DNA from 3 places in the Streptomyces sp. NPDC032091 genome. Region 2 is predicted to be linked to each of the others. Evidence: predicted binding sites of a transcription regulator. Region 2 holds the regulator's gene; each other region holds the start of a gene.
What was found. Region 2 encodes HrcA, which represses chaperone genes, less so after heat shock. Its sites were predicted from a motif close to TTNGCACTCNGNNNNNCNGAGTGCNAA; they were not measured.

Region 1 (3,271 bases), on a different contig from region 2:
GGGCCTCCAGCGCGAGCTTCACGGCGTTGGCGCCGGTCGCCTCGTCACCGGTGAGCTCCAGCTTCTCGAAGACCGAGGAGGCCTGGAGCAGGGCCACGCCACCGCCGGCGACGATGCCCTCTTCGACGGCCGCCTTGGCGTTGCGGACGGCGTCCTCGATGCGGTGCTTGCGCTCCTTGAGCTCGACCTCGGTCGCGGCACCGGCCTTGATGACGGCCACGCCGCCGGCCAGCTTCGCGAGGCGCTCCTGGAGCTTCTCGCGGTCGTAGTCCGAGTCGGAGTTCTCGATCTCGGCGCGGATCTGGTTGACGCGGCCCTGGACCTGGTCGCTGTCACCGGCACCGTCGACGATGGTGGTCTCGTCCTTGGTGATGACGACCTTGCGGGCGCGGCCGAGCAGGTCGAGACCGGCGTTCTCCAGCTTGAGGCCGACCTCCTCGGAGATGACCGTGCCGCCCGTGAGGATGGCGATGTCGCCGAGCATGGCCTTGCGGCGGTCGCCGAAGCCCGGGGCCTTGACGGCGACGGACTTGAAGGTGCCGCGGATCTTGTTGACGACCAGGGTCGACAGGGCCTCGCCCTCGACGTCCTCGGCGATGATCAGCAGCGGCTTGCCGGACTGCATGACCTTCTCCAGGAGCGGCAGCAGGTCCTTGACCGAGCCGATCTTGGAGTTGACGATCAGGATGTACGGGTCGTCGAGGGACGCCTCCATACGCTCCATGTCGGTGGCGAAGTACGCCGAGATGTAGCCCTTGTCGAAGCGCATGCCCTCGGTGAGCTCAAGCTCCAGACCGAAGGTCTGGGACTCCTCGACGGTGATGACGCCTTCCTTGCCGACCTTGTCCATCGCCTCGGCGATGAGCTCGCCGATCTGGGTGTCGGCGGCGGAGATGGAGGCCGTGGAAGCGATCTGCTCCTTGGTCTCGACATCCTTGGCCTGCGCGAGCAGGGCGGCGGAGACGGCCTCGACGGCCTTCTCGATACCGCGCTTGAGCGCCATCGGGTTGGCACCGGCGGCCACGTTGCGCAGACCCTCGCGGACGAGCGCCTGGGCGAGGACGGTGGCGGTGGTCGTACCGTCGCCGGCGACGTCGTCCGTCTTCTTGGCGACTTCCTTGACCAGCTCGGCGCCGATCTTCTCGTACGGGTCCTCGAGCTCGATCTCCTTGGCGATGGAGACGCCGTCGTTGGTGATCGTGGGCGCACCCCACTTCTTCTCAAGGACGACGTTGCGACCCTTGGGGCCAAGGGTGACCTTGACGGCGTCGGCGAGCTGGTTCATGCCACGCTCAAGGCCGCGCCGGGCCTCCTCGTTGAACGAAATGATCTTGGCCATCTGAAGTGGTCCTCCAGGAGGGGTGGATTGCTCCGGACCGCGCCCGCGCCCGCGACGGACGGCCTGCCGACCCGGCGGTTCCTTCCCGCCGGACCCTGCGGGCCTCACCGGCCCGGTCCTCGTCTTGTAGCACTCTCACCCGGAGAGTGCTAACGCCAATGATTAGCACTCGGCCCCCACGAGTGCAAGCGGCTTCGCGTCATGCCGGGCCACCGCGCGCGCCGCGCCGGTGCGGCACATACGTGAGGGGCCCGCATCCCAGTCCAGGATGTGGGCCCCTCACGTGTTGGTGCGTGCGTCGGTGGCCGATCGCGCTTCGACTCAGCCGGCCGCGAGCTTGACCATGTCCGCCTGCGGACCCTTCTGGCCCTGCGAGATCTCGAACTCGACCCGCTGACCCTCTTCAAGGGTGCGGTACCCGTCCATCTGGATGGCGCTGTAGTGGACGAACACATCCGCACCACCGTCGACCGCGATGAAGCCGTAGCCCTTCTCCGCGTTGAACCACTTGACGGTGCCCTGAGCCATGCCTAACTCCCCTATTACTGGCCCTTGCGCAGGTCCGCACTTCGCGGACCCGGGTCAGAACTTGCGCCGGAACGCCTCGACCGGGGCTGAATGTATCTGCACCGCTGCTGTCTGCAACAGGTCATTCCGACGAGAAATCTGGACACGCGCAAACAAGGAAATGGGCTGAAAAGTTGTCCTATTCCTGGGCAAGTCGGGCCAGACAAGCCGCACCAATGCCCCAAAAGGCACGCGCATGTTGACTCAATGTCAACCCTCTCGCGGCCCGCTCATATGCGGCGGGCAAGAACAACGGAGGGGACTTCCCCAACTCTACCGCGCCCAATCAAGCAGAATTGCCCCCTCCGCTTTTAGCGGAGGGGGCAATTCAGATTCGGTCGGGACGTCGGCCGGCTCAGCAGCCGCCCGCGACCGCCGGGATGATCGAGACGCCGGCGCCGTCCGGCGTCGCCGTCTGCAGGCCGCCCTCGAAGCGCACGTCGTCGTCGTTGACGTAGACGTTCACGAAGCGGCGCAGCTTGCCCTGGTCGTCCAGGACGCGCGCGGCGATGCCCGGGTGGTTCGCCTCCAGGGAGTCGATCACCTCGGAGAGGGTCGCGCCCTCGGCCGGGACCTCGGCGGCGCCGCCGGTGTAGGTGCGCAGGATGGTGGGGATGCGGACGTTGACGCTCATGGCGCTACCGCCTTTCCGGGGAGTGCGAGGGAAGGGTCAGGCCAGGCCGGCGGCGCGGAACGCGTCCAGGCTCGGGCGGATGGTGGCGGTCTGGCCGCTGCCGGACACCGCCTCCAGGGTCTTCAGGCCGTCACCGGTGTTCAGGACGACGGTGGTGAGCGAGGGGTCCAGGACCCCGTTCTCGATGAGCTTCTTCGTCACGCCGACGGTCACGCCGCCCGCGGTCTCGGCGAAGATGCCCTCGGTCTGCGCCAGGATCCGGATCGCCTCGACGACCTGCTCGTCGTTGACGTCCTCGACGAAGCCGCCGGTGCGGCGCGCGATGTCGAGCACGTACGGGCCGTCCGCCGGGTTGCCGATGGCCAGGGACTTGGCGATCGTGTTCGGCTTCTGCGGGCGCACCACGTCGTGGCCGGCCTTGAAGGCGGTGGACACCGGGGAACAGCCCTCGGCCTGGGCGCCGAAGATCTTGTACGGCTTGTCCTCGACCAGACCGAGCTTGATCAGCTCCTGCAGACCCTTGTCGATCTTCGTCAGCTGCGAGCCGGACGCGATCGGGATCACGAGCTGGTCGGGCAGCTGCCAGCCGAGCTGCTCGCAGATCTCGTAGGCCAGCGTCTTGGAGCCCTCGCCGTAGTAGGGGCGCAGGTTGACGTTGACGAAGCCCCAGCCCTCGCCCAGCGGGTCGCCGATGAGCTCGGAGCAGAAGCGGTTCACGTCGTCGTAGTTGC
Region 2 (3,271 bases):
GCCAGCTGCCCGCGGTAGGCCTCGACGGCGGCCGGGTCGACGTAGCCGGTCTGCGGCAGGAGGAGGTTCACGCCGAAGGGCCGCCGGGTGAGCCCGCGCGTCTGCTTGATCTCCTGGTACATGCCGTCGGCGGTCTTGTAGCCGCCGGCCAGGAAGCCGAGCCCGCCCGCTTCGCACACGGCGGCGACGAGGGGCGGGCCGGAGACGCCGCCCGCCATGGGAGCCTGCACGATCGGGTACGGGTGGAGACCGTTCGGTGCGGAGGACATGGACTGCATCGTGCCATGTCCGGGTCACCGCGCCGAATCATGGCATTCGCCTGGCATAGTCCGCTTTCCGGGCGGCCCGGCAACGGCGAGAGCCCGGTACGGGGTCTCCGTACCGGGCTCTCGCGGGGTGCCGTCCGCCGGGCGGTCAGCGGCCGTTGAACGCGTCCTTCAGGCGGCTGAACAGACCCTGCTGGCCGGGCGCGAACTGGCCCATGGGCCGCTCCTCGCCGCGCAGCTTGGCGAGCTGGCGCAGCAGCTCCTCCTGCTGGGCGTCCAGCTTGGCGGGGGTGGTGACCTCGACGTGGACGATCAGGTCGCCGCGGCCGCCGCCGCGCAGGTGGGTGACGCCGCGGCCGTGCAGCGGGATCGCCTGGCCGGACTGGGTGCCGGGCCGGATGTCGATCTCCTCCATGCCGTCCAGCGTCTCCAGCGGGCACTTGGTGCCGAGGGCCGCGGCCGTCATGGGGATGGTGACCGTGCAGTGCAGGTCGTCCCCGCGCCGCTGGAACGTCGGGTGCGGCAGCTCGTGGATCTCCACGTACAGGTCGCCGGCGGGGCCGCCGCCGGGGCCGACCTCGCCCTCGCCCGCGAGCTGGATCCGGGTGCCGTTCTCGACGCCGGCCGGGATCTTGACCGTCAGGCTGCGGCGGGAACGGACCCGGCCGTCGCCCGCGCACTCGGGGCACGGGGTCGGGACCACGGTGCCGAAGCCCTGGCACTGCGGGCAGGGCCGCGAGGTCATGACCTGGCCCAGGAAGGACCGCGTGACCTGCGAGACCTCACCGCGACCGCGGCACATGTCACAGGTCTGCGCCGAGGTGCCGGGGGCGGCGCCCTCGCCGGAGCAGGTGCCGCAGACGACGGCGGTGTCGACCTGGATGTCCTTGGTCGTGCCGAAGGCGGCCTCGTCCAGCTCCAGGTCGAGGCGGATCATGGCGTCCTGGCCGCGGCGGGTCCGCGAGCGCGGGCCGCGCTGCGAGGCCTGGCCGAAGAAGGCGTCCATGATGTCGGAGAAGTTGCCGAAGCCGCCCGCACCGAAGCCGCCCGCGCCACCGCCGCCGCCCGAGGAGGACAGCGGGTCGCCGCCGAGGTCGTAGACCTGCTTCTTCTGCGGGTCGGAGAGGACCTCGTAGGCCGCGTTGATCTCCTTGAAGCGCTCCTGCGTCTTCGGGTCCGGGTTCACGTCCGGGTGGAGTTCACGCGCGAGGCGGCGGAAGGCCTTCTTGATCTCGTCCTGCGATGCGTCGCGGCGCACGCCGAGAACGGCGTAGTAGTCCGTGGCCACTTACGACTCCGCCAGGATCTGTCCGACGTAACGTGCCACTGCGCGTACCGCTCCCATCGTTCCGGGGTAGTCCATGCGGGTCGGTCCGACCACGCCGAGTTTGGCGACTGCTTCGCCGCCCGAACCGTAGCCGACGGAGACGACCGACGTGGAGTTGAGTCCCTCGTAGGCGTTCTCGTGGCCGATGCGTACGGCCATCCCCGACTCCCCGGCCTCGCCCAGCAGCTTGAGGAGCACCACGTGCTCCTCCAGCGCTTCGAGCACCGGCCTGATCGTCAAGGGAAAGTCATGTCCGAAGCGAGTGAGGTTGGCGGTGCCGCCGATCATCAGCCGCTCCTCCGCCTCCTCCGCCAGGGTTTCGAGGAGGGTCGCGAGCACCGCCTTGACGGTGGCCCGGTCGTCGACCTCGAACGACTCCGGCAGGTCCTGCACCAGGTTCGGGACGTCGGTGAAACGACGGCCGACGACCCGGCTGTTGAGCCGTGCCCGCAGGTCGGCGAGGGAGTTCTCGCCGAAGGGGGTCTGGGTGTCGACCATGCGCTGCTCGACCCGTCCGGTGTCGGTGATCAGCACGAGCATCAGCCGGGCCGGGGCCAGCGACAGCAGCTCGACGTGCCGGACGGTGGAGCGGGTCAGCGACGGGTACTGGACGACGGCGACCTGGCGGGTGAGCTGCGCGAGCAGCCGTACCGTGCGCCCGACGACGTCGTCGAGGTCGACCGCCCCGTCGAGGAAGTTCTGGATGGCCCGGCGCTCGGGTGTCGACAGCGGCTTGACGCCGGCCAGCCGGTCGACGAAGAGGCGGTAGCCCTTGTCCGTGGGGATGCGGCCGGCGCTCGTGTGGGGCTGGGCGATGTAGCCCTCCTCCTCCAGCACCGCCATGTCGTTGCGCACGGTGGCCGGTGAGACGCCCAGCTTGTGCCGCTCGGTGAGGGCCTTGGAGCCGACGGGCTCCTCCGTCCCGACGTAGTCCTGGACGATGGCGCGCAGCACTTCCAGTCTGCGTTCACTGAGCATCGCGCACACCTCCGGATGCGGGTCGGTCGTCGGGCGGTCTGGGCCGGGCTGGCACTCTGACTGTTCGAGTGCCAGGGATCCCCCGGTCAGTGTACGGCCGGGTAGTACGCCGGGGGCAAGGGCGGCCCGCCAGGGTAGCGTCGCGGCATGGACGTACGGTGGGAAGAGGCGGGCTGGGAACGGGTGGCCGCGCGGGTGGGCCGGCGACGGCTGCCGGTGTGGGACTGCACGGTGGGACTGGTGGTGGGGGACGACTCGGTGCTCCTGATCGACCCCGGGTCGAGTGTGCGGGAGGGGGCCGCGATCCGAGCCGAGGCGGAGCGGCTGACCGGCCGGCACGTGACCCATATCGCATTCACGCACGGACATTTCGACCACGTGCTGGGCGCTCCCGCCTTCGCCGGCGCCCGGTCCTACGGCGCGGTCGGCCTGGACCGGCTCATGGCGACCCCACGGGGCCGGGAGGAGCTGCGGGCGAGCGCGGTGGCCCAGGGGCTGGCCGAGGACGAGGCGGCCGAGGCGAGCGACCTGCTGCCGGCGCCCGGGCACCTGGTCTCGGGCGAGTGGACGCTGGAGCTCGGCGGGGTCCAGGTCCTGCTGGCGAACGTGGGGCCGGGGCACTCCCAGCACGACCTGGCGGTCTTCGTCCCGGGCGAGCGGGAGACGGTGTTCTGCGGGGACCTCGTCGAGGAGTCCGGGG
Region 3 (3,271 bases), on a different contig from region 2:
TCGTGTCGTCCTTGGAGATGGTCACGCGGCGCGCGGAACCGAGGACGTCCAGACCGGCCTGGTCGAGCTTGAGGCCGACCTCCTCGGCGATGACGGTGGCACCGGTGAGGGTGGCCATGTCCTGGAGCATCGCCTTGCGGCGGTCACCGAAGCCCGGGGCCTTGACGGCGACCGCGTTGAAGGTGCCGCGGATCTTGTTGACGACGAGGGTGGAGAGCGCCTCGCCCTCGACGTCCTCGGCGATGATCAGCAGCGGCTTGGAGCCACCCGCCTGGATGACCTTCTCCAGCAGCGGCAGGAGGTCCTGGATGGAGGAGATCTTGCCCTGGTTGATCAGGATGTACGGGTCGTCGAGGACGGCCTCCATACGCTCCTGGTCGGTGACCATGTACGGGGAGAGGTAGCCCTTGTCGAAGGCCATGCCCTCGGTGAACTCCAGCTCCAGGCCGAAGGCGTTGGACTCCTCGACGGTGATGACACCGTCCTTGCCGACCTTGTCCATCGCCTCGGCGATGAGCTCGCCGACCTGCGAGTCCTGCGCGGAGAGCGCGGCCACGGCGGCGATGTCGGACTTGTCCTCGATCGGGCGGGCGGTCGCGAGGAGCTCCTCGGACACGGCCTTGACCGCGGCGTCGATGCCCTTCTTCAGGGCGGCCGGGGAGGCGCCGGCGGCGACGTTGCGCAGACCCTCGCGGACGAGCGCCTGGGCGAGCACGGTGGCGGTGGTGGTGCCGTCACCCGCGATGTCGTTGGTCTTGGTCGCCACCTCCTTCACCAGCTGCGCGCCGAGGTTCTCGTACGGGTCGTCCAGCTCGACCTCGCGGGCGATGGTGACACCGTCGTTGGTGATGGTGGGCGCGCCGAACTTCTTGTCGATCACGACGTTGCGGCCCTTGGGGCCGATCGTCACCTTGACCGTGTCGGCAAGCTTGTTGACGCCGCGCTCAAGGGCGCGACGGGCGTCCTCGTCGAACTTCAGGATCTTCGCCATGGGAGCGGTTCAGCCCTCTCGAAAACTCGGGTTTAACGAACTGCGCCCCTCGCCGCCCGGCAAGCAGCGGGGTGACCAGGGGCGCAGTTCAAAGCAATGCGTGAGAAGTGATTACTTCTCGACGATCGCGAGCACGTCGCGGGCCGAGAGGACGAGGTACTCCTCGCCGCTGTACTTCACTTCGGTGCCGCCGTACTTGCTGTACAGCACGATGTCGCCGACGGAGACGTCCAGCGGGAGACGCTGGCCGTCCTCGAAGCGACCCGGGCCGACCGCGAGGACGACGCCCTCCTGGGGCTTCTCCTTCGCGGTGTCCGGGATGACCAGGCCGGAGGCCGTGGTCTGCTCGGCGTCGAGCGGCTGGACCACGATGCGGTCCTCAAGCGGCTTGATGGCAACCTTGGAGCTGGCGGTCGTCACGATCCGACCTCCCCCTTCGGAGATCCGGGGTTAACTGTCTGAGGTGGCGACCAGGTCGATCCGTCGTCGCGGGTGCCGGACCTGCCTGTCGCTGTGTTGGCACTCACCGGTGGCGAGTGCCAGGTGTGACACTATTCCGGCGATTAGCACTCGGTCAAGCGGAGTGCCAACACGCTCCGCCGGTTCCATGCATTCCGGCCGCCGAACCCCCCACTTGGCCCAAACCCGGCCCCTGGGGCCCACGAAGCGCCCCGCCCCGGGCCGGCCCCGTCCGGCGCCCGGTATGTGAGGCTTGGCGCGTGCGCATCCTGGTCGTCGAAGACGAAGAGAACCTGGCCGAGTCCCTCCGGCAGGGCCTGTCCGCCGAGGGCCACCGCGTCGAGGTCGCCCACGACGGACACCGGGGCCTGGACCTGGCCCTCACCGGCGGCCCCTACGACGTCGTCCTGCTGGACCTCATGCTCCCCGGCCCCGGCGGCGCCGAGATCTGCGCCCGGATGCGCGCCCACGGCGACCCGACCCCCGTCCTGGTGCTCACCGCGAAGGACGGCGAGTACGACGAGGCCGAAGGACTCGACGCCGGGGCGGACGACTACCTCACCAAGCCCTTCTCCTTCGTCGTGCTCGGCGCCCGCCTGCGCGCCCTCGCCCGCCGCGCCGCCGGCCCGGGGCCCGCGCCCGCCGTACTCCGCGCCGGGGACCTCGTCCTCGACCCGAACGACCGCCGCTGCCGCCGCGGCGACCGGGACATCGAACTCACCGCCCGCGAGCTCGGCGTCCTCGCCTGCCTGATGGAGCGCCCCGGCCGGGCCGTCGCCAAGCAGGACATCCTCGACGAAGTCTGGGACTCCCCGCACGGCATCGACCCCAACATCGTCGAGGTCTACGTCTCCTCGCTGCGCAAGAAGATCGACGCGCCCTTCGGCCGCCGCTCCATCCTCACCGTCCACGGCACCGGCTACCGCATGGCCCCCGACGGCGGCTGACGGTGGTCAGCAGCCTGCGCGCGCGGACCGCGCTCGCCGCCGCCCTCGCGATGGCCGCGGTGCTCGCCACCGGCGGGCTGTGGCTGTACACCCTCATGCGCGGCAACCTCCTCGACAACACCACCGGCCGCACCGAGCTCGCCGCACGGAAGGTCGCCGCACAGGTCGACACCCGGACCCTCCCGCCCGGCGGCCGGCTCCCCGCGCCGGAGAGCGGGGTCGACCTGGTCCTCGTCCGCGACGCGCAGGGCCGCACCGTCGCGAGCACCGCCGCCGGCGGGGAACCCCGGGACATCCCCCGCCTCGACGGGCTGCGCCCCGGCCCGGGACAGGACTCCCGGTCGGCCGTGGCGGCGCCCGCGCACCCCGGCGCGCAGCGGCGCGTGGTCGTCGCGGTCGCGGCCCCAGGCCCGCCCGGAGCGCACGATCCGGCCGCCCCGCACACCGTGTACGCCATGACCGCCCTCGGCGACGTGGACGACGCCACGCGGGCCGTCGCCGTCGGGCTGCTCGCCGGGGCGCCGCCGATGACCGCCTTTGCCGCGGCCCTGGCCTGGTGGGCCACCGGGCACGCGCTGCGCCCCGTCGCCGCGATCCGCTCCGGCCTGGCCGCCGTCACCGCGAGCGAGCTGGACCGCCGGGTCCCCGACCCGGGCGGGGCCGACGAGATCGCCCAGCTGGCGCGGACCGTCAACGACACCCTCGACCGGCTGGAGCGCTCCGACGCCCGGCAGCGGCAGTTCACCGCCGACGCCTCGCACGAGCTGCGCAACCCGCTGGCCGCCGTCCGCTCCCGGCTGGAGGTGGCCCTGGCCGGGGAACGGCCCGACCGGGCGTCGGTGGCCGCCGCGCTGGCCGACACCGACCGGCTCCA

Region 1: a site for HrcA is predicted at 1,502-1,528, ahead of groL (chaperonin GroEL). Genes of this name have one in related genera too.
Region 3: a site for HrcA is predicted at 1,555-1,581, ahead of groES (co-chaperone GroES). Genes of this name have one in related genera too.

The regions. Positions count from the first base shown of each region.
Region 1 covers NZ_JBVILR010000017.1:113,420-116,690, forward strand. Annotated here, with positions in the region: gene groL (chaperonin GroEL) at 1-1,339, opposite strand, end outside; gene ACZ5NJ_RS25605 (cold-shock protein) at 1,661-1,867, opposite strand; gene ACZ5NJ_RS25610 (ubiquitin-like small modifier protein 1) at 2,262-2,540, opposite strand; gene thrC (threonine synthase) at 2,577-3,271, opposite strand, start outside.
Region 2 covers NZ_JBVILR010000003.1:101,658-104,928, forward strand. Annotated here, with positions in the region: gene ACZ5NJ_RS06265 (nitronate monooxygenase) at 1-269, opposite strand, end outside; gene dnaJ (molecular chaperone DnaJ) at 415-1,554, opposite strand; gene hrcA (heat-inducible transcriptional repressor HrcA) at 1,555-2,571, opposite strand; gene ACZ5NJ_RS06280 (MBL fold metallo-hydrolase) at 2,719-3,271, shown strand, end outside.
Region 3 covers NZ_JBVILR010000009.1:122,286-125,556, forward strand. Annotated here, with positions in the region: gene groL (chaperonin GroEL) at 1-991, opposite strand, end outside; gene groES (co-chaperone GroES) at 1,103-1,411, opposite strand; gene ACZ5NJ_RS16955 (response regulator transcription factor) at 1,711-2,397, shown strand; gene ACZ5NJ_RS16960 (sensor histidine kinase) at 2,400-3,271, shown strand, end outside.